4 regions of the Halomonas sp. BC1 genome follow, and region 1 is predicted to be linked to each of the others. Evidence: predicted binding sites of a transcription regulator. Region 1 holds the regulator's gene; each other region holds the start of a gene.
The links. The regulator LexA, encoded in region 1, represses DNA repair genes until DNA is damaged. The targets are predictions, from matches to a motif close to TACTGTNTANNTANACAGTA.
Positions count from the first base shown of each region.

Region 2: recN (DNA repair protein RecN) is a predicted target of LexA. The motif match lies at 2,854-2,873, and genes of this name have one in related genera.
Region 3: uvrD (DNA helicase II) is a predicted target of LexA. The motif match lies at 2,177-2,196, and genes of this name have one in related genera.
Region 4: B7L72_RS15360 (S24 family peptidase) is a predicted target of LexA. The motif match lies at 2,016-2,035, and genes of this name have one in related genera.

Region 1 covers NZ_LFGS01000005.1:169,842-174,794, forward strand. Annotated here, with positions in the region: gene B7L72_RS05430 (ribonuclease J) at 1-687, opposite strand, end outside; gene purU (formyltetrahydrofolate deformylase) at 963-1,817, shown strand; gene B7L72_RS05440 (energy-coupling factor ABC transporter permease) at 1,841-2,512, shown strand; gene lexA (transcriptional repressor LexA) at 2,547-3,215, opposite strand; gene B7L72_RS05450 (TetR/AcrR family transcriptional regulator) at 3,440-4,126, shown strand; gene B7L72_RS05455 (L,D-transpeptidase) at 4,104-4,619, shown strand; gene nagZ (beta-N-acetylhexosaminidase) at 4,696-4,953, shown strand, end outside.
Region 2 covers NZ_LFGS01000008.1:89,491-94,443, forward strand. Annotated here, with positions in the region: gene B7L72_RS07705 (outer membrane protein assembly factor BamE) at 1-456, opposite strand, end outside; gene fur (ferric iron uptake transcriptional regulator) at 529-981, shown strand; gene recN (DNA repair protein RecN) at 1,133-2,806, opposite strand; gene grpE (nucleotide exchange factor GrpE) at 3,007-3,636, shown strand; gene dnaK (molecular chaperone DnaK) at 3,788-4,953, shown strand, end outside.
Region 3 covers NZ_LFGS01000017.1:62,564-67,516, reverse strand. Annotated here, with positions in the region: gene uvrD (DNA helicase II) at 1-2,125, opposite strand, end outside; gene hexR (transcriptional regulator HexR) at 2,241-3,095, opposite strand; gene B7L72_RS13360 (PA3496 family putative envelope integrity protein) at 3,349-3,567, shown strand; gene B7L72_RS13355 (sodium-dependent transporter) at 3,662-4,953, opposite strand, start outside.
Region 4 covers NZ_LFGS01000019.1:285,975-290,927, reverse strand. Annotated here, with positions in the region: gene B7L72_RS15375 (heme ABC transporter permease) at 1-476, opposite strand, end outside; partial or broken gene ccmB (heme exporter protein CcmB) at 491-1,118, opposite strand; gene ccmA (cytochrome c biogenesis heme-transporting ATPase CcmA) at 1,255-1,875, opposite strand; gene B7L72_RS15360 (S24 family peptidase) at 2,134-2,553, shown strand; gene B7L72_RS15355 (IMPACT family protein) at 2,583-3,200, shown strand; gene B7L72_RS15350 (sodium ion-translocating decarboxylase subunit beta) at 3,305-4,627, opposite strand; gene oadA (sodium-extruding oxaloacetate decarboxylase subunit alpha) at 4,638-4,953, opposite strand, start outside.

The DNA.
Region 1 (4,953 bases):
GCTGACCCGCCGCCCACAAGCATGAGCGGCGCGCCCGATGGCCAGTACCCGCGCCAGGTTGCTGGCGAAACACGATACCACCACGCGGCCCTTGCACTGTTCGAGGGTCGTGGTCAGTGCTTTGGCGACGTCGCCTTCGCTGGCTGACTGGCCAGGCATGGGGGCGTTGGTGGAGTCGCCAACCACCAGGTCCAAAGGGGCCAGCGCACGAAAATGAGCGGCATTCACCGGGGCGCCGATGAGCGGCTCCGGGTCCAGTTTCCAGTCTCCCGTATGCAGTACTCGATAGTCGCCCGCCTGCATCATGATGGCGCAGCTTTCAGGAATGGAGTGAGTGACACTCAGGTAGCGCAGGGTGAAGGGACCGCGCTCCACCGCATCGCCGGGTTCGATGATTTCGATGGCAGCGCTGCTCAGCTGGTGTTCGGCAAATTTATGTCGCAGCAGGCCTGCGGCCAACGGGGTGGCAAAAATGGGGCAGCCCCAACGCGGCCATAGCCAAGCCACGGCGCCGATGTGGTCTTCATGACCATGGGTGATGAACAGCGCCGCCGGGGTGATACCGAGGGTTTGCAGGGTGTCGGTGTTGGGTACCTGCAGCGGCGAGTTGGGCAGATCCTGACGAATCATCATGCCGCAATCGACGGCGATCCACTGATCGTCGTATCCATACAGCGTAAGGTTCATTCCAATTTCACCGCATCCACCTAGCGGAAGCAGGTGCAGGGGCGGGCGGCGACGGGGACGAAGTTGAACGCGTGGTGGATGCATCAGTCATGAAAAGCCTGGAAATATAGTCCCTTAACTATACGGGAAGGGAGGGGCACGTAACAATCATCGTGGCACTGCACCACGGTGCTTAGCCGTGGCGCTTGCGTTACACTAATGCGCCTGGTGAGGCTTGCCCGCGAGCAGGCGCCTACCCAGCGAACGTGCCGTTACATACGCAAGAGTGTTCATTGATGTCTCATTATTACCGTTTAGTTGTGTCGTGCCCGGATCAGGTGGGCATCGTGGCGCGTGTTTCCAGCTTCATTGCCCAGCAGGGCGGCTCGATCACCGAGGCCAGCCAGCACTCCGATCTGGAAACAGGGCGCTTTTTCATGCGTTATGAAATTCTCGCCGATTCACTGGGCATGTCGGCCGAGGCGCTGCGCACCGCATTCGAGCCCGTCGCCGCCGAATTCGACATGCAGTGGTCGCTGGTAGACACCCAGAAGCGCCGCCGCGTGGTGTTGATGGTTTCCCGGGAATCCCACTGCCTGGTGGACCTGCTGTATCGCTGGCAGGCTGGCGAGCTGGATTGCGATATTGTGGGCGTCATCTCCAATCATGACGACATGCGCTCGCTCACCGAGTGGTATGGCATTCCCTATCATCATGTACCGGTGGACCCGGCCAACAAGCAGGCGGCTTTCGAGCAGGTGCAGGCACAGATCGATGCTGCCCGGGCTGACTGTGTCGTGCTGGCGCGGTACATGCAGATTCTGCCGCCTTCACTGTGCGAGCGTTATGCCGGACGCGTCATCAATATTCATCACAGTTTCCTGCCTTCCTTTGCGGGGGCAAAGCCCTATCACCAGGCCTATGAGCGGGGCGTCAAGCTGATCGGTGCCACTTGCCACTACGTGACCGAAGAACTGGATGCTGGCCCCATCATCGAGCAGGATATTCACCGGGTCAGCCACTGCCATACACCCACCGATTTGGTTCGCTTTGGCCGTGATGTGGAAAAAGCCGTGCTGGCCCGCGGCTTGCGCTGGCATCTGGAAGACCGCGTATTGATTCACGGTAACAAGACCGTCGTGTTCAGCTAACTCGCCCACCGGGGAGGGGCGCCATGTCCTTTGCACAAAGCGTGCTGGCCACCTGGGCACTGCTGGCTACCTGGCTGGTGTCGGCAGGTGCTCTGGGGTGGGTGCTGTGGCAGCGCCCCTGGCAGCCGCTGCTGGAAGATACCGGTTTGCAGCATCGCTGGATGGCCGCGACGCTGGCCGTGATGCTGATGTGGCAGCTGCGGGCTCAGGCGGTCGATTGGTTAACTCTGCATCTGGTGTTTACGGTGCTGATGACGCTGGTGTTCAAGGTGCCCCTGGCCTTGATCAGCAACCTGCTGCTCAACGTGGCGATGGTGCTGATCGGGCGCAATGCCTGGGAACTGTTGGGGGCCAACGTGCTGGTGACGGGGCTGGTGCCTGCCGTGATCACGGGGGTGGTATGGCGTATCGTGGATCGCCGCTTGCCGGACAACCTGATGGTGTTTCTGTTTGCCTGCGGTTTTTTCGGTGCTGCGCTGGCGACGCTAGGGGGTGGGCTGGCGGCCGTCGGGCTGATTCTGGTGGCGGGCATCGATCCTGAAGCGATTTACCTGGCTCAGGAGTATGCCCGCTTTCTACCCTTGTTGATGCCCTCGGAAGCTTTCATCACCGGCATGCTGCTGAGCATTCTGTTGGTCTACCACCCGCACTGGGTCGCCACGTTCAACGACCATCGTTACATCGATATGCAGTAGGCGGTGGCTTGGTCCAGTGCCCTGGCCCAGTATTTTAGCCCAGGGCCTGGCCGTTCCCGCCTCGGATGACGCCTACCCCGACGCCTTCGATATCCAGCTGTTGAGTTCTCAGGTCGATTTCGATGGGGGCGAAGTCTTCGTTCTCGGCGAGCAGCGTGACGTGATGCCCCTGGCGTTTAAAACGCTTGACCGTGACCTCGTCTTCCAGGCGCGCGACGACGATCTGACCGTCACGCACGCGGTCGGTACGATGCACGGCCAGCAAGTCGCCTTCCAGAATACCCACGTCTTTCATCGACAGGCCGCGTACCCGCAGCAGGTAGTCGGCCTTGGGGGTGAAGTACTCTGCAGGGAGCGGGCAGTAACGGTCGATATGCTCCGCTGCCAGAATGGGACTGCCAGCAGCAACTTCCCCAATCACCGGCAGCCCGTTGGACGTGGCATCGTTGGCGGGCTCGGCTGCCGGGGGCGTGGCGTCGAGCGGCTCCTGGTTGGGCAGGCGTATGCCCCGGGAGGTATTGCGGATGATGCGGATGGCACCTTTGCGCTCCAGAGCGCGCAGATGCTCTTCAGCGGCGTTGGGTGAGCGAAAGCCCAGCGCCTTGGCGATTTCGGCGCGGGTAGGGGGGTAGCCAAGCTCGCCCATGGTCTTCACGATAAAATCATATACATGCTGCTGGCGTGCGGTGAGTGGGCGTGACATATCAGACTCCAAACAGTGAAAAGACAGTCGCTACATGTCCGTAAAATCAGTATGTGTTTAAGTGTACAGTATGTTGCTCTGTCCAGTACATGATGAGTTGCAATCCGTACTGGGGCGCGTGGCCTGAACCTTGAGCGGGATAATCGTTTGAGCCAGCAGGGGGAATGGCATACTATTCGCCAACGCGATCGCCATGTTTTAAACACCTGTTTTGGGAGGGCGCTATGGCCCAGTCGGATACGGTCACACGTATTTTGGATACGGCAGAGGTGCTCTTTGCAGAGCGGGGGTTTGCCGAAACATCACTGCGCAATATCACCAGCAAAGCGCGGGTCAACCTTGCTGCCGTCAATTATCACTTCGGGTCGAAGAAAGCGCTGATACAGGCGGTGTTTGCCCGCTACCTTGACCCGTTCTCCGAGCGCTTCCACACCGCCCTGGATGAGCTGGAAGCGCGCTATGAAGGTCAGCCCATTCCTCTGGAGGTGCTGCTGGAAACCATGGCTACCACGGTACTGACCGTGCCTGCCGAGCGCCACAGTCTGAAAGTGTTCATGCGGCTGCTGGGGCTGGCCTACAGCCAGGCGCAAGGGCACTTGCGGCGCTACATCCAGCAGCAGTATGGCGATGTTTTCACACGCTTCACCGAGCTGGTGCGCCGGGCGACCCCCGAGCTGCCGGATGCAGAGCGCTTCTGGCGGCTACACTTCATGCTGGGCACGGTGATCTTTACGCTGTCGGGGCTGGATGCGCTACGTGATATTGCTGCCAAGGATTATCAGGAGCAGGTAACCGTGCGCGACTTGATCCGGCGTCTGCGTCCCGTCGTGGTGGCCGCCATGAGCGCGCCAATGCCGTTGCCTGCAGCAACCGTGAATGAGAAGCTTCATGCAAACGCCCAGATTGGCTGACCTGCCGCCCGCTGAAGGTGGCTGGATGGAAATCGACACCCAGGCCCAACGCCTGCGCTGGTGGCAGGGGAGCGAGCTAAAGCACGAATGCGCCGTTTCAACGGGCAAGGCCGGCGTGGGGCAAGAGGAGGGCAGTGGCCGTACGCCACTGGGCTGGCACTACGTGCGGGCAGCCATTGGCGATGGGCTGCCTGAGGATGCGGTCTTTCGTGGTCGTCGCTGGACCGGAGAAGTCTACTCTGCCGGTTTGGCAGCCGTCTTCCCCGAGCGCGACTGGATCTTGACCCGCATACTGTGGCTGTGTGGCCTGGAGCGCGGTATCAATCGCGGTGGCCGTGTCGATTCCCAGCGTCGCTACATCTACCTGCACGGTACTCCCCCTGATCAGCCCATGGGCGTTGCCGTTTCCCATGGCTGCGTGCGACTGTGCAATGCCGACCTCCTCTGGCTGTTTCAGCAGGCGCCGCCGGGCACGCCGGTATGGCTGCATTGACGTGACATGGTGTTGCTCATTTTGAAAGCTCACACGGGTGGTCTAGAATGACGCCCTTTTTTCTGGATCCAGTACGATGACTCAACCTTTAGGCCCGGTCATGCTCGACCTGGAAGGCCAGACTCTGAGCAAGGAAGACAAGCGCCTGCTGAAGAATCCTGCGGTCGGCGGTGTCATTCTGTTTGCCCGTAATGTGGAAAGCGCCACCCAAGTGCGCGAACTGTGCGACAGCATCCGCGGGGTGCGAGGTGACCTGCTGTTGGCCATCGATCAGGAAGGTGGGCGGGTTCAGCGTATCCGGCAAGGCGTGACGCGCATGCCGCCGATGGCCCGC
Region 2 (4,953 bases), on a different contig from region 1:
CGGTACTGGCTGGGGCTCGGGGGCGGTCTCAGGCGTGGGGGCCTGCTGGGTTGGCTGCATGCTGTCCATTGGGTCAGTGCCTTCGACGGCAGGCCCCATGCCACGGTCAGAGCTGACCGGCAGGTCGCCAGAAAGGTCGCCTTGCTGCTCGACGTTCACCAGTCGGCCAGCGTTATCGAAGGTGAGCGTGACGCGACGCTGTTCCACGCCCCCGTACGCTTTATCGAGGCGGTATACATAGTCCCACTGGCGGGCATCGAAGGGCGCTTCCAGCAGCGGCCTGCCCATCACATAGGTAACCTGTTCCTGGGTCATGCCCGGCTGGAGCTGGCTGACCATCTCCTGGGTGACCAGGTTGCCCTGAGGGATGTCGCGCTTGTACACGCCGACGTAACTGCAGCCGCTAACGACGGTCAGGGCAACGGAAAGAGTAATGATACGAGTCAATTTTTGCATTTGAGCCTGTTCTTCACTATCGTGGTTTCGGTCGATGATACCCGACCTAACCTGTTACTGCGAAGAGCAACCATGGCCGATCAGAACCATGAACTACGCAAAGCCGGGCTGAAAGTGACCCTGCCGCGCGTCAAGATCCTGCAGATTCTCGAAAATGCTTCGGGCCAACACCACCTTAGCGCAGAAGAAGTGTATAAAACACTGATTGATGCGGGCGAGGATGTTGGTCTGGCGACCGTCTACCGCGTGCTGACTCAGTTCGAGTCGGCAGGCCTTGTGATTCGTCACAATTTCGACGGTGGCCATGCGGTCTTCGAGATGACCCAAGAAGACCACCATGACCACATGGTGTGTCTGGAAAGCGGTGAAATCATCGAGTTCGTCGATGACATCATCGAGCGTCGCCAGCAAGAGATCGCCGAAGAGCACGGCTACGAGCTAGTGGACCACGCTCTGGTGCTGTACGTACGCCCCCGTGGGTCGGACGTCACGCGCCAGGACAGTGGCCCCACGAACCGCAAGTAGTCCGCTGCTACATGAAAACGCCCCTGGGGTGCCAGAGATGACTGTCTGGCGCCCCAGGGGCGTTTTTTTAGGCAAGATGTGGATGAAAGGCGCTGCCTTCACCCGGCGAAGGGCAAAGGCTTGGCGTGAGTTTGGTTGAGTTTGGTTGAGCCTAGTGAGGAGGGCGCTGGCTGGCGTGCAGCATCTCACGGGCATGGGCCAGGGTCTGGTCGGAAAGCGTGACTCCGCCCAGCATGCGGGCCAGCTCGCTGATGCGGCCTCGCTCATCCAGCAGTGCCATATGGGTCAGAGTGGTATCGCGTTTGGCGCGTTTTTCGATGTGCAGATGCTGATGTGCCTGGGCGGCCACCTGCGGCAGGTGGGTCACGGTCATCACCTGGCCGTTTTCGCCCAGCTTGCGCAGCAGCTGGCCGACGATTTCGGCCGTCGCACCGGAAATGCCCACGTCCACTTCATCGAAGACCAGGCTGGGAATGGTAGAGTGCGAGGCCGCCACGACCTGAATGGCCAAACTGATACGCGACAGTTCACCGCCGGATGCCACTTTCGCCAGCGGGCGCGCAGGCTGGCCAGGGTTGGCGCTGATCAGGAACTGGACGTGATCCAGCCCTTCTGGGGTGGGCGTGTCGCGAGGGGTAACGTCGACATCGAAACGCGCCTTGCCCATGGCCAGAAAGGCCAGCTGCTGCTGAACTTCCTTGCCTAGCCGCACCGCCGCCTTTTGGCGAGCTTCACTGAGCAGCTTGGCATTGCTGCGGTAGCGCTCCCGGTAGTCGGCCACCTGGCTGCTCAGGGCTTCCAGGTCATCGTCACTGGCTTCCAGTTGCGCCACTTCCTGACGTAGCTGGGCATGCAGGGCGCAGATTTCTTCCGGGGCGACATGGTGCTTGCGCGCAATGCGGTGCACGTCGCCCATGCGCTCCTCGACCCAGGCCAGTCGCTCGGGGTCCAGTTCGGTGGTGCTGGCCAGGCGCTGCAGCTCGCTGGCGGCTTCTTCTACCTGAATGCGCGCATCGCTGAGCATGGCCAGGGTGTTGGCCAGCGTGCCCTTATCGCTGCCGGGCAGGGCGCTCAAGTGTGCGTAGGCCTGGTTCAGCAACGACAGCGCACCGCCCTCATCGTTTTCACAGCAGTCGGCGGCAAACTGGGTTTCTCGCAGGGTCTCTTCCGCGTGGGCCAGCGTGTGTTGCTCTTCTTCCAGGGTTTGCAGTTCGCCTTCGGCGAGGCCCAGCTGGTCGAGCTCTTCCACCTGATAGCGCAGCAGCTGGCGCTTGGCCTCTACCTCGCTGCCCTCTTCACTGAGCTTTTTCAACCGACGACGGGCATTGCGCCATTCACGGTAAGTCTCGGCCAGCTGCTGGCTGCGCTCACGAAGCCCGGCGTAGTCATCCAGTAGCGCCAGGTGGGTTTCTTCGCGCATGAGCGCCTGGTGGGCGTGCTGGCCATGAATTTGAATCAGCTGTTCGCCCAGCGATTTCAGGTCGGCAATGGTGGCCGGGTGGCCGTTGATCCATGCTTTGGAGCGCCCGCTGGCGGTAACGACGCGGCGTAACAGGCACTCGTCGGTAGGCAGTTCCCGGGCCTGCAGCCACTCGATGGCGGCGGGCAGGTGTTGAATGTCGAAGCGGGCGGAAAGGTCGGTGCGCTCGCAGCCGTGGCGCACGCTGCCTGCGTCGGCGCGCTCGCCCAGGCAGAGCCCTAGCGCGCCCAGCAGTATGGATTTACCCGCCCCGGTTTCCCCCGTGATGGCGGTCATGCCACGGCTGAGGTCGAGTTCAAGGCGGTCAACAATCGCGTAATCCTGGATCGCTAGCTGTGTCAGCATGAGGCCTCCTGAGGCGGTGCATCCCGAGTGCTGGATACTTATCCAATAATTGTTGTTTTATACAGTAGTCGATAACTCACTTCAATGCCCCTCTTGAGATGGCTTCGATGGCCCCCATATAGCTTTTATCCGTGGTCTAAATCCCGCGAATCAACTCAGGTGGCCGCCAACGGCACCGCTACGTATTTCAGGAGCAAGGCATGGCTAAAGAACCGCAAACCCCGTTGGATGAAGAGCTGGCGCGTCAGGAGCAGGAAGCCGAAGTCACGGAGCCAACGGCAGAAGAGCGCCTGGTAGAAGGTGAGCTGGAAGGGCTGATCGACGACGAGCCGGTGGCGGACGCAAACATAGGTAACCCTGAAGCCGACGTGCTGGCCGCCCGGGTAGAAGAGCTGGAGCAGAGCCTGGCCCAGGCCAAGGACCAGGCCCTGCGCGCCGCCGCTGAAGCACAGAACGTGCGCCGTCGCGCCGAGCAAGAGGCCGAGAAGGCGCGCAAGTTTGCGCTGGAGAAGTTCGTCAAGGAGCTGCTGCCCGTGGTGGACAGCCTGGAGAAAGCCCTGGAAAGCATGCAGCAAGACGCTTCCGACGTGCATCGCGAAGGCGTCTCCATGACCCTGAAGATGCAGCTGGACGTGCTGGCCAAGTTTGGCGTCGAAAGCATCGAGCCCCAGGGCGAGCCCTTCGACCCGCAGATGCATGAAGCCATGGCCATGGTGCCCAATCCCGAGCTGGAGCCCAATACGGTAATGGACGTCATGCAGAAGGGCTACTCCCTGAATGGCCGTCTGGTGCGTCCCGCGATGGTGGTGGTCAGCCAGAAAGCCGGTTAATCCGATGACGCATTGCAGAAAAAAGCCCTTGAAATGCGCCAGCCGGCCCCCAAATAAAGGGCAACCCGCGAGAATGCTCGCAAACGCCTTAAACAGTTTTGACGGCGTAAACCACTAGTTTTTTGTTTCAACCGAATTCGAGGTTTTTGCTATGGGACGCATTATTGGTATCGACCTGGGCACCACAAACTCTTGTGTAGCCGTGCTCGATGGTGACAGCGCTAAAGTCATTGAAAACGCCGAAGGCGGTCGTACCACGCCTTCCATCATTGCCTACACCGATGACGGCGAAACCCTGGTAGGTCAGGCGGCCAAGCGTCAGGCCGTGACCAACCCGGAAAACACCCTTTACGCCATCAAGCGTCTGATCGGTCGTCGTTTCAAGGACGACGTCGTTCAAAAAGACATCAAGATGGTGCCGTACAAGATTGCCGAAGCCGACAACGGTGACGCGTGGGTAGAAGTCAAAGGCAAGAAGATGGCTCCCCCGCAGGTCAGCGCCGAAGTGCTGAAGAAGATGAAGAAGACCGCCGAAGACTACCTCGGCGAGCCGGTGACCGAAGCGGTCATCACCGTACCGGCCTACTTCAACGACAGCCAGCGTCAGGCCACCAAGGATGCGGGCCGTATTGCCGGTCTGGACGTCAAGCGCATCATCAACGAGCCGACTGCCGCAGCGCTTGCCTACGGCATGGACAAGTCGCGTGGTGACAAGACCATCGCGGTCTACGACCTGGGCGGCGGTACCTTCGATATCTCCATCATCGAAGTCGCCGACGTTGACGGTGAAACCCAGTTCGAAGTACTGGCCACCAACGGTGACACCTTCCTGGGCGGTGAAGATTTCGACCTGGCGCTGATCAACTACCTGGTCGACCAGTTTAAAACCGACAGCGGCATTGATCTGTCGGGCGACAACCTGGCCATGCAGCGCCTGAAGGAAGCCGCCGAGAAAGCCAAGATCGAGCTTTCCAGCGCTCAGCAGACCGACGTCAACCTGCCGTACATCACGGCAGACAACACAGGCCCGAAACACCTGAACGTCAAGGTGACTCGTGCCAAGCTGGAGTCGCTGGTAGAAGACCTGGTGCAGCGCTCTCTCGAGCCATGCAAAACGGCTCTGAAAGATGCTGGCCTGTCCGCGTCTGAAATCGACGAAGTGATCCTGGTCGGCGGCCAGACTCGCATGCCGATGGTTCAGAAGAAAGCGGCAGACTTCTTCGGTAAAGAAGCCCGTAAAGACGTCAATCCCGATGAAGCCGTCGCCGTAGGTGCCGCAATTCAGGGTGGCGTACTGGGCGGCGACGTGAAAGACGT
Region 3 (4,953 bases), on a different contig from region 1:
GCGCCCGAGCGCCTTCGCCTTCGGCGTTCAGGATGATGCCTTCGCCGAACACCGGGTGGCCCACCCGCTGGCCGACATGCAGGGCGGGCAGGTCGCCGTCGCTTTCGATGCTGGATTGGGCAAAGCTGGGCCGTGAAGCGGTCACGGGGCGCGAGACATGGCCGCGCAGACGCACTTCTTCCAGCAGGTGAGGCGGCAGCTCACGAAGAAACCGGGAGGGGCGGGGAAACACCTCTTTGCCGTGCAGGCGGCGAGTCTCGGCGTGGGTCAGGTAGAGCTTCTGCATGGCGCGCGTCACGCCCACGTAGCAGAGGCGGCGCTCCTCCTCCAGGCGGCCTGGCTCCTCCACGGACATCTTGTGGGGAAACAGCCCCTCTTCCACCCCGGCAATGAACACCACCGGGAACTCCAGCCCCTTGGCCGAGTGCAGGGTCATCAGCTGCACGCTGTCTTCGAACTCCTCGGCTTCATGGTCGCCTGCGTTGAGGGCGGCTTCCGAAAGGAAGGCTTCCAGCGCGGCCATGCCTTCTCCGGCTTCCGGGGTCTCGAAGGCATCGCCATGGGTAAAGGCCCGGGCCGCGTTGACCAGCTCTTCCAGGTTCTCGACCCGAGCCTGGCCTTTTTCACCGCGCTCGCTTTGATGGTGCTCGATCAGCCCGGTGCGTGCCGTGACGTGGTCGATGATCTCGTGGAGCGGCAGCCCGGACGTGTCGTTGTCCAGCTGCTCGATCAGGTTGGTAAAGGCCTGCACGGCGTTGCCTGCACGGCCTCTCAAGGTGCCATCCTGAAGGGTGTCGTGCAGCGCTTGCCACAGCGATACGCTCTGCTCCCGGGCGTGATGGCGGACGATTTCCACGGTGCGCGTGCCGATGCCTCGGGTGGGCACATTGATGACGCGCTCCAGGGAGGCATCGTCATCACGGTTGAGCAGCAAGCGCAGGTAGGCCAGGGCGTTCTTGATTTCCAGCCGCTCATAAAAGCGGTGGCCGCCATAGATACGATAGGGCATGCCCTGGCGAATCAGCGTCTCTTCCAGCAGGCGCGACTGGGCGTTGGAACGGTAGAGGATGGCCACGTCCCGGCGGTTGAAGCCTTCGTTGACCTTCTCCTTGATGGTATCGACGATATAGCGGGCCTCTTCGAGGTCGTTGAACCCCGCATACACCGAGATAGGCTCGCCTTCGGCGCCATCGGTCCATAGGTTCTTGCCGAGACGCTCGCTGTTGTGGCTGATCAGCGTATTGGCCGCTTCCAGAATCGCGCTGGTAGAGCGATAGTTCTGCTCCAGGCGCACGGTATGAGTGTTGGGAAACTCTTCTTCGAAGCGACGAATGTTCTCGACCTTGGCGCCCCGCCAGCCGTAAATGGACTGGTCGTCATCGCCCACGGCGGTCATCGGGGTCTGCTGGCCGGTGAGCAGCTTGAGCCAGGCGTACTGCAGGGTATTGGTATCCTGAAACTCGTCCACCAGCACATGGCCAAAGCGCTCGCGATAGTGGTTCAGCAGCGGCGGGTTGTCGCGCAACAGCTCCAGGCTGCGCAGCAGTAGCTCACCGAAATCCACCAGCCCGCCTCGCTCGCAGGTGAACTGGTAGCGCTCGTAGAGCTCGACCATCTGGGCGAGGTACGCATCGCCATTGACGTTCACCTGATGGGGTCGCAGGCCCTCTTCCTTGCAACCAGAAATGAACCCCTGCACCTGGCGTGGCGGGAAGCGCTCATCGTCAATCGAGTAATCTTTCAGCAGCCGCTTGATTAGTCGCAGCTGGTCATCGGAGTCGATGATCTGAAAGTGCTGGGGCAGACGGGCATCCTGCCAATGGGTGCGCAGTAGCCGGTGCGAGATCGAGTGAAAGGTACCCACCCAGACATGGCGCATGGAGATGCCCAGCAGGGCTTCCAGACGCGTGCGCATTTCGCGGGCGGCCTTGTTGGTAAACGTGACGGCCAGCAGCGCATAAGGGGAAAGCCCTTCGGCCTGCATCAGCCAGGCAATGCGGTGTACCAGCACACGCGTTTTGCCGGAACCGGCGCCGGCCAGTACCAGAAGATTGCCCTGGGGCGCACTGACGGCTTCCCGCTGGGCCGGGTTGAGATGATCGAGTATCGCTGTGACGTCGTCCATATAAGCCGCTGCCGGTTCAAAAAAGGGGCGACCAGTCTAGCACAGCCAGCACACTGGCTGTGCATACAGCATGTCTTCAGGACGCTGGCTCAGGACTCTTTATCAGAACCGTTGCTCAGGACTCTTCCGGGTAGCGCAGCGTGGTCAGGCTCTTCTTCACCGCTTTCAACTGTTCGGCCAGTTTGGGGCCCCGGGTCTTGGCCACGCCCACCGCCAGCACGTCGATCAGCACCAGGTGGGCAATACGCGAGCTGAGCGGGGTGTAGATCTCGGTGTCTTCGTGCACGTCGATGAACAGCGGCAGGCTGACCTCCTGAGCCAGCGGCGATTCGCTGGGACACAGGCCGATCACGGTAGCGCCTGCTTCGCGGGCCAGGCGAACGCTGGCTACCAGCGCCCGGGTTCGGCCTGTCTGCGAGATGGCGACCACCACGTCGCCCTCTTGCAGGGTCACCGCCGACATGTTCTGCATGTGCGGGTCGGCGTAGGCAGAGGTCGAGATCTGCAGGCGGAAAAACTTGTGCTGAGCATCGAAGGCCACCGCGCCGGAGGCGCCAAAGCCGTAGAACTCGACGCGATTGGCCATGGCCAGTGCATTGACGGCCTTGCCCAGCGCATCGTTATCGAGCCGGTCGCGCACCGACAGCAGCGTGCCCACGGTGGAGTCGAAAATGCTATGGGAGAATTCGGCCACCGAGTCGCTGTCGTTCATCGAGAACTGCGCGAACTGGCTTCCGCTGGCCAGCATCTGGGCTAGCTGCAGCTTGAAATCCTGAAAGCCGTTGCAGCCCAGCGCACGGCAGAAGCGCACCACCGTAGGCTCGCTCACCTTTGCTTCGGTGGCCAGGTCCACGATGCGCATGTGAATGACTTCATCGGGGTTGCGCAGCACGAACCGCGCAACCTTTTGTTCGGAGCGACGGAAATGCTCCATGCGGCGTCTCATTTCATCGAACAGGGCGCGGCTCACGTTCAGCTCCTTAAATTCTTGATCGTGCTTGTGCGGCCATAAAGAGACCACAGTATGCCTGAGTGTTGCATCGGGGGCAGCGTCCTTCACGAGAGTACTGCCGTTTAAAAGGCGTTAACCCATTTCTTCAAGAGTCGTCATCATTTTGTCAAGTAGGTTATAGTAAGAAGTGACGTGCCGCACTGCATCATTTAAAAATCAGTCGTCACGGATGCAGGTGGACGTAGGCAACTCACCTGGAGGAGCGTCGATTATGAGAAACGTCGAACGAATGACCTCGGTAAAAAGCGAATTGCTCGACATATTCATGAGTATGGAGGTCGATGAGCATGCCCAACGTCGGCGCAGCGCCGCCCAACGTAGCCTGAGAGCGCGTCGGGGCATCGAGCTGCACCGGGAATTCCAGAAGCTGTCACGGGATATCGCTCCCTTGCCAGACGATGACGACCCGCAAGAGAGCGAACTGCACTAGCCAGCCGAAGAAGAGGCTGGTGAAGGAAGGCGAGAAAGCGTTACACCACGGTAACGCCTTCTCTACAGGCTAAGCTTGCCGACCCAGCGGCGAGTCAGAACAGGCCTGCCAGGAAAACCACCGTGACCCCGATAGGGGCAACGTACTTGGCCAGCAGGTTCCACAGGCTGTAGTCGTAGACATCCAGCCTCAGTTCCTTGCGCGCTTCTTCTTTATCCAGGCAGAAGGCGAAGAACACGATCGCACCCAGGCCGGTCAATGGCAGCAGGATCTTGCTGGTGAAGGTATCCAGCAGGTCGAAGATGTTCAGCCCAAAGAACAGCACGTCCGCCCACACGTTGAACGACAGCAGTGCCGCAACCCCCAGCGCCCATACCGCCACGCCGCTGACCAATGTGGCCACGATACGTGACATCGACGTGCGCTCTTCCAGGGTTTCCACCACTGGTTCCAGCAGTGAAATGGCCGACGTCAGGGCGGCAAAGGTCAGCAGCAGGAAGAACATCAGGCCCAGAATGGTGCCGCCGGTCATGTTGCCAAACGCCAGGGGCAGGGTGACAAAGATCAGGCCAGGGCCTTCGCCGGCACTCAGGCCGTTGGCAAAGACGATGGGGAAGATGGCCAGGCCCGCTAGCAGGGCGATGGCGGTATCCAGCAGGATGACCGTTCGCGCGGTGCTGATCAGGTTGACGTCTTCGCCCAGGTACGAGCCGTAGGCCATCATGATCCCCATGCCCAGCGACAGCGTGAAGAACGCCTGGCCCATGGCCGCCAGTACGACACCACCATCGAGAGCATCCCAGTCAGGGCTGAACATGAAGCTCAGGGCCTCACCAAAGTAGCCGCTGGTCATGCCGTAACCCACCAGCACCAGCATCAGGACCACCAGGGCAGGCATCAGGGTGCGAGCAGCGCTTTCCAGGCCTTTGGTGACCCCGCGTGCCACGATCCCAACGACCAACACCATGAAGGCCGTATGCCACAGCAGCAGGGCGGTAGGGCTGCCCAACATGCCGCTGAAGATGGCGCCAATGCTGTCAGCGTCCTGGTCATTGAAGCTGCCGAGCACCGAACCCAGCGTATAGTTCAACGACCAGCCGCCGATGACGCTGTAGAACGAGAGAATCAGAAAGGCAGCCAGGACGCCGCTGACGCCGACCAGTGCCCACGCTTTCGAGCGGCCATGATTGGCGGCCAGTTCGGCCATGGTATTGATGGGGTTCTTCTGACCGCGACGGCCAATCATCCACTCGGCGACCAGAATGGGCAGGCCGACCAGTGCCACACAGGCCAAATAGACCAGAACGAAAGCGGCGCCACCGCTGTCGCCCACCATGTACGAGAAGCGCCAGATATTGCCCAGGCCAACGGCGGAGCCCGCCGCGG
Region 4 (4,953 bases), on a different contig from region 1:
GCTGCCCGCGACCCGCTGTCACGGCTGGTGAAGGCGCCACGCAGGGCGATGACCCCAAGATAGAGGAACAGCAGGATCAGCATCGAGGTGAGCCGAGCATCCCACATCCACCAGGTGCCCCAGGTGGGCACGCCCCAGACGGCGCCGGAAAACAGCGCGATGAAGGTCATGGCGGCACCCAGCGGCGCAATCACGGTGGCCAACATGTCGGCGACCTTGATTTTCCAGACCATAAACACCAGCCCGGAGATAGCCATGGAGACAAAGATGGACTGGGCCAGAAACGCAGCAGGCACATGCACATAGATGATGCGAAAACTGTTGCCCTGCTGGTAGTCGGCCGGGGCGAACACCAGTCCCCAAACGGTGCCCACGGCCAGCAACAGCGCGGCTGCCACCCAGAACCAGGGCTGTAGCTTGGCACTGATCGCATAAAACCACTTGGGAGATCGCAGTTTATTTATAAAGCCCCACATGGTCTTCCCATCCTTTAACCGTTAATACTGATGCGTAGCGACGCGGCAATCGCCCAGGGTGCCAGCATGAGCGACACCGCCAGCAGCGCCCCCAGTATGGCCAGGTGAGCGGCCATCCCATCACCCAGAATGGCGGCCTGCACCGCGCCCGCCCCAAAAAATCAGAACCGGGATATACAGCGGCAGTACCAGCAGGGACAGCAGTACCCCGCCCTTGGCCAGCCCCACGGTCAGCGCCGCGCCAATGGCCCCTATCAGGCTCAGGCTCGCGGTGCCCAGCGCCAACGACAGCGCCAGCACCCCGTAGCTGCCTGCTGGTAGCGACAGCATGATGCCCAACACCGGCGCCATCAGCGCTAGCGGCAGCCCGGTCAACAGCCAATGCACGGCCACCTTGGCAAGCCCCAGCGCCGCCAGCGGCTGAGGGGCCAACAGCAGCTGCTCCAGGCTGCCGTCTTCGTAATCGCTGCGAAACAGGCTATCCAGCGACAGCAGGGCCGCCAGCAACGCCGCTACCCACAGCAGTCCCGGCGCAATGCTGGCCAGCAAGACAGGGTCAGGCGAGATGCCAATGGGAAACAGCGTGATGACCAGTGCAAAGAACACCAGCGGGTTCAGCACCTCACCCTTGCGCCGCAACATCAGCGTCAGGTCGCGCTTGAGCGTGGCATGAATGGCCACTCCAAGCCCCCCCTGCGGGGTATGCAGGACCACCTCAGGGGCACTCGACAGGGCGTGTGAAGATAGAGCGTGTGAACGTTGCAACGCTGACTCCTTTTTACCCCAGCTGAATACGTCTCAGCACCGATGATTCGGTCAGTGCATGGTGGGTCGTCACCAGAACACAGCCGCCAGACTGAGCATGTGCGACCAGCTGCGCTTCCAACGCCATGACACCGTGGCGGTCAATCGCCGTGAAAGGCTCATCCAGGACCCATAGCGCGCGCGGGGTCAGCGTCAACCTTGCCAAGGCAATACGCCGCTGCTGACCAGCGGAAAGCTGTCCTGCCGGGACATCTTCAAAGCCCGCCAGACCAACCTCGAACAGCGCTTGCTCACGCTGTTGATCGCTGCCCTTTTCGCCATTGAGCGCTTGATACCACGCCAAATTTTCCAATGGCGTGAGGCCCGCTTTAACGCCGGGGGCGTGCCCTAGATAGAGTAGGTTTGCGAGAAAATGTTCACGGGTCTGGTGCATGGGGGCACCGTTCCAGAATAGCTCGCCACGGTAGTCGGTCAGTTGGCCGGAGAGGATCTTCAACAACGTGGTTTTACCACTGCCGTTGGGGCCTTCGATACGGACGATCTCGCCGCCCTTGATGTCGAGGTCAAGTCCTTCAAATAGCCAACGATCATCGCGTTCACAGGCCAGTTGTCGGGCTTGCAGGCACAGGCTCAAGAGACTCTCCAGACGCATTAATTTTGGGTCGAACTCTACACGGAAAGGCGCTTTCTCGCCAGTCACGCTCTGCGGCCTGGGGTCGCAGCATGACACAGCTCAAGCCCTCGCCACAAAACCCACGCTTCAAACAGTACTAGCACTGTATGCAAAAACAGGATTATACTGTAACCACTGTATGGATAGACACCTCTTCAGCCACGCCTATCCATTCGCTCACTCGACCGCCTTGGCACAGGCGCTGCATGGGAGAACACAATGACGATCTGCCTCGCCCCCCAGATAACGTCTCACGTACCTTCTCAACCGCTGCCACCGTCTAACGTGCGTCAGCGCCTTGCCTCTCCCCACCGCCAGGTAAACCAGGACGGTCAAGTGACCCGGCACAACACCTATGCCCTACGCATTCGCGGCGACCGCTTGCAGGCCAGCCAGCTCTTCGACGGTGATCTGCTCATCATTCATCGCCATCAGCACGACACCCAGCAGGAAACGGCCACCCTGACCATCAACGATCGCCAGCTTCCCTTGAGCCATTTATCGATTACCCGCCTGGGGGTGCACTTGTGCCCCGAAGATACAGCAGTGCCCGCGCTATTCCTGCATAATGGCGACATCCAGGTGCTGGGCATGGTCATGGGCGTGGCGCACCACACCCGGCAGACTCGGCACCACTGATTCGCGCTCATGTTGGCCAGGAGTCCTGCTTGCGTTACCACGTTCCCGACATTGCCCCCGAGGCGTGGCACTCCACCGAGACCGAGGTAGAGAAAAGCCAGTTTCTGACCTGGCTATGCCACGCCCCCAGCACCAGCGCCTTCGATGCCCTGCTCCAGGCCGCCAAAATCGCCCACCCCAATGCCAGCCACCACTGCACCGCCTTTATCGCTGGCCCACCGGGGGAGCAGACCCGCATTGGCTTTTCGGATGACGGCGAGCCCGGCGGCACGGCGGGACGGCCCATGTTTCAGGCGCTGCAAGGTAGCCAGCTAGGGGAAGTGGGTTGCGTGGTCATTCGCTACTTTGGCGGTACCAAGCTGGGCACCGGTGGGTTGGCCAGAGCCTACGCCCAGGCCGTCAACGCGGCGCTGGAAACACTGCCTACCCGGGAGGTGATCGAGCGCGACAGCTACCGGTTACGTGTAGGCTTCGCCCATGAAGCGCAGGCCCGAGCCTGGTGTGAAGAGCAGGAACTGCCTGTGGAACAGGCTGAGTACGATGGGCATGGCGTGTGCCTGACCATCGGCTGGCCCAGCGACGTGGCGCTGGATATCAGCGGTCTGGAGAATCGCCTGAAAACGGCCGTGGCATTCGAAGCACTGTAAGTTCACGGCCTGCCGATGAAGGCTCGGCAAGCCGTGACACAGCTCAGACTCGGGTTCAGCCCAGTTCTATCGCCAAGTACCCGTTCTATCTATAAGTACCAGCTCTATCCCAGGTACTTGATCATGACCCCGGCGGCCACCGCCGAGCCAATCACCCCGGCCACGTTCGGCCCCATGGCGTGCATCAGCAGGAAGTTATGCGGATTTGCCTCCAGGCCTACCTTGTTGGCGACCCGTGCGGCCATCGGCACCGCCGAGACGCCAGCCGCGCCAATCAACGGGTTGATGGGCATCCTGCTGACCATGTTCATGAGCTTTGCCATCAACACGCCTGCTGCCGTGCCGATAGCGAAGGCAACCATGCCCAGCCCTAGAATGCCCAGCGTTTCGAAGCTCAAGAAGCTCTCGGCCATGAGCTTGGAACCCACGGACAGGCCGAGAATGATGGTCACGATATTGATCAGCGCATTCTGCGCAGTATCCGACAGTCGCTCCACCACGCCACATTCACGCATCAGGTTACCAAAGCAGAACATGCCCAGCAGTGGCGCAGCGTCAGGCAGGAACAGCGCCACGGCAATCAGCAGCATCAGCGGGAAGATCACCTTCTCCAGCTTGGAGACCGGACGCAGTTGCGTCATGGCAATCTTGCGCTCTTTTTCGGTGGTCAACAGCCGCATGATGGGTGGCTGGATGAGCGGCACCAGTGCCATGTAGGCATAGGCCGCCACGGCAATGGCACCCAGCAGTTCTGGCGCCAACATGCTGGACACATAGATCGACGTCGGCCCGTCCGCCCCGCCGATGATGCCGATGGCGGCCGCCTGATTGAGCGAAAAGTCCATGACGCCCAGAGAGGTAAGCAGCACCGCCCCAAACAGCGTAGCAAAAATCCCGAACTGAGCCGCCGCGCCCAAAAACAGCGTACGCGGATTGGCCAGCAGGGGGCCAAAATCGGTCATGGCCCCCACGCCCATGAAAATGAGCAGCGGCGCAATGCCCGAGGCAATGGCAACGCTATAGAAGCTATACAGCACACCATCGCTGTAGCCTGCCCCCAAGGCAATGTCCTTGGCGGCGCGTAGCTGGTCGTAGGCTGCCGTGTCGTGAGCGACGGCTTTCAGCACTTCGCGCCACCCCTCAACACCTGACAACGGGTCCAGCGTGACGCCCAGTGCAGCCGCCATCTGCTGTAGCACGGCGGGCCTGGCCACTTCGATGGCTTGATCGAGCGCTGAAATGGCCAATCCCGCTTCCGGGATATTGGCCAGAATGCCGCCAAAGCCGATGGGCACCAGCAGCAAAGGCTCAAACTTCTTGTAGATCGCCAGGTAAAGAAGCCCCAGCCCTACCAGTACCATGACCGCCTGACCAGGCTGCAGGTTATAAAGCCCGGAGCCTTCCCATAAGGTGATTAGTTTTTCCATACCGGTGCCCTTAAAGCTCGATCAGCGCATCGCCAACGGCGACGCTATCGCCCTCGCTGACATTGACTTTGGACACCGTTCCGGCGCTGCTGGCACGCACCTCGGTCTCCATCTTCATGGCTTCGAGAATGATCACCACATCGCCCTCGGCCACCTGATCGCCAGGGCGTACGTTGACCTTGAAGATGTTGCCTGCCAGCGGCGCATCGATACTTTCACCGCTTCCTCCAGCGCTTTCTGCCGCTCCAGCACTAGCGCCTCCACTGGCGGCAGCCTGCTCCTTGATCTCGCCAATATCGCCGCCCTGGGCCACCTCGACCACATAG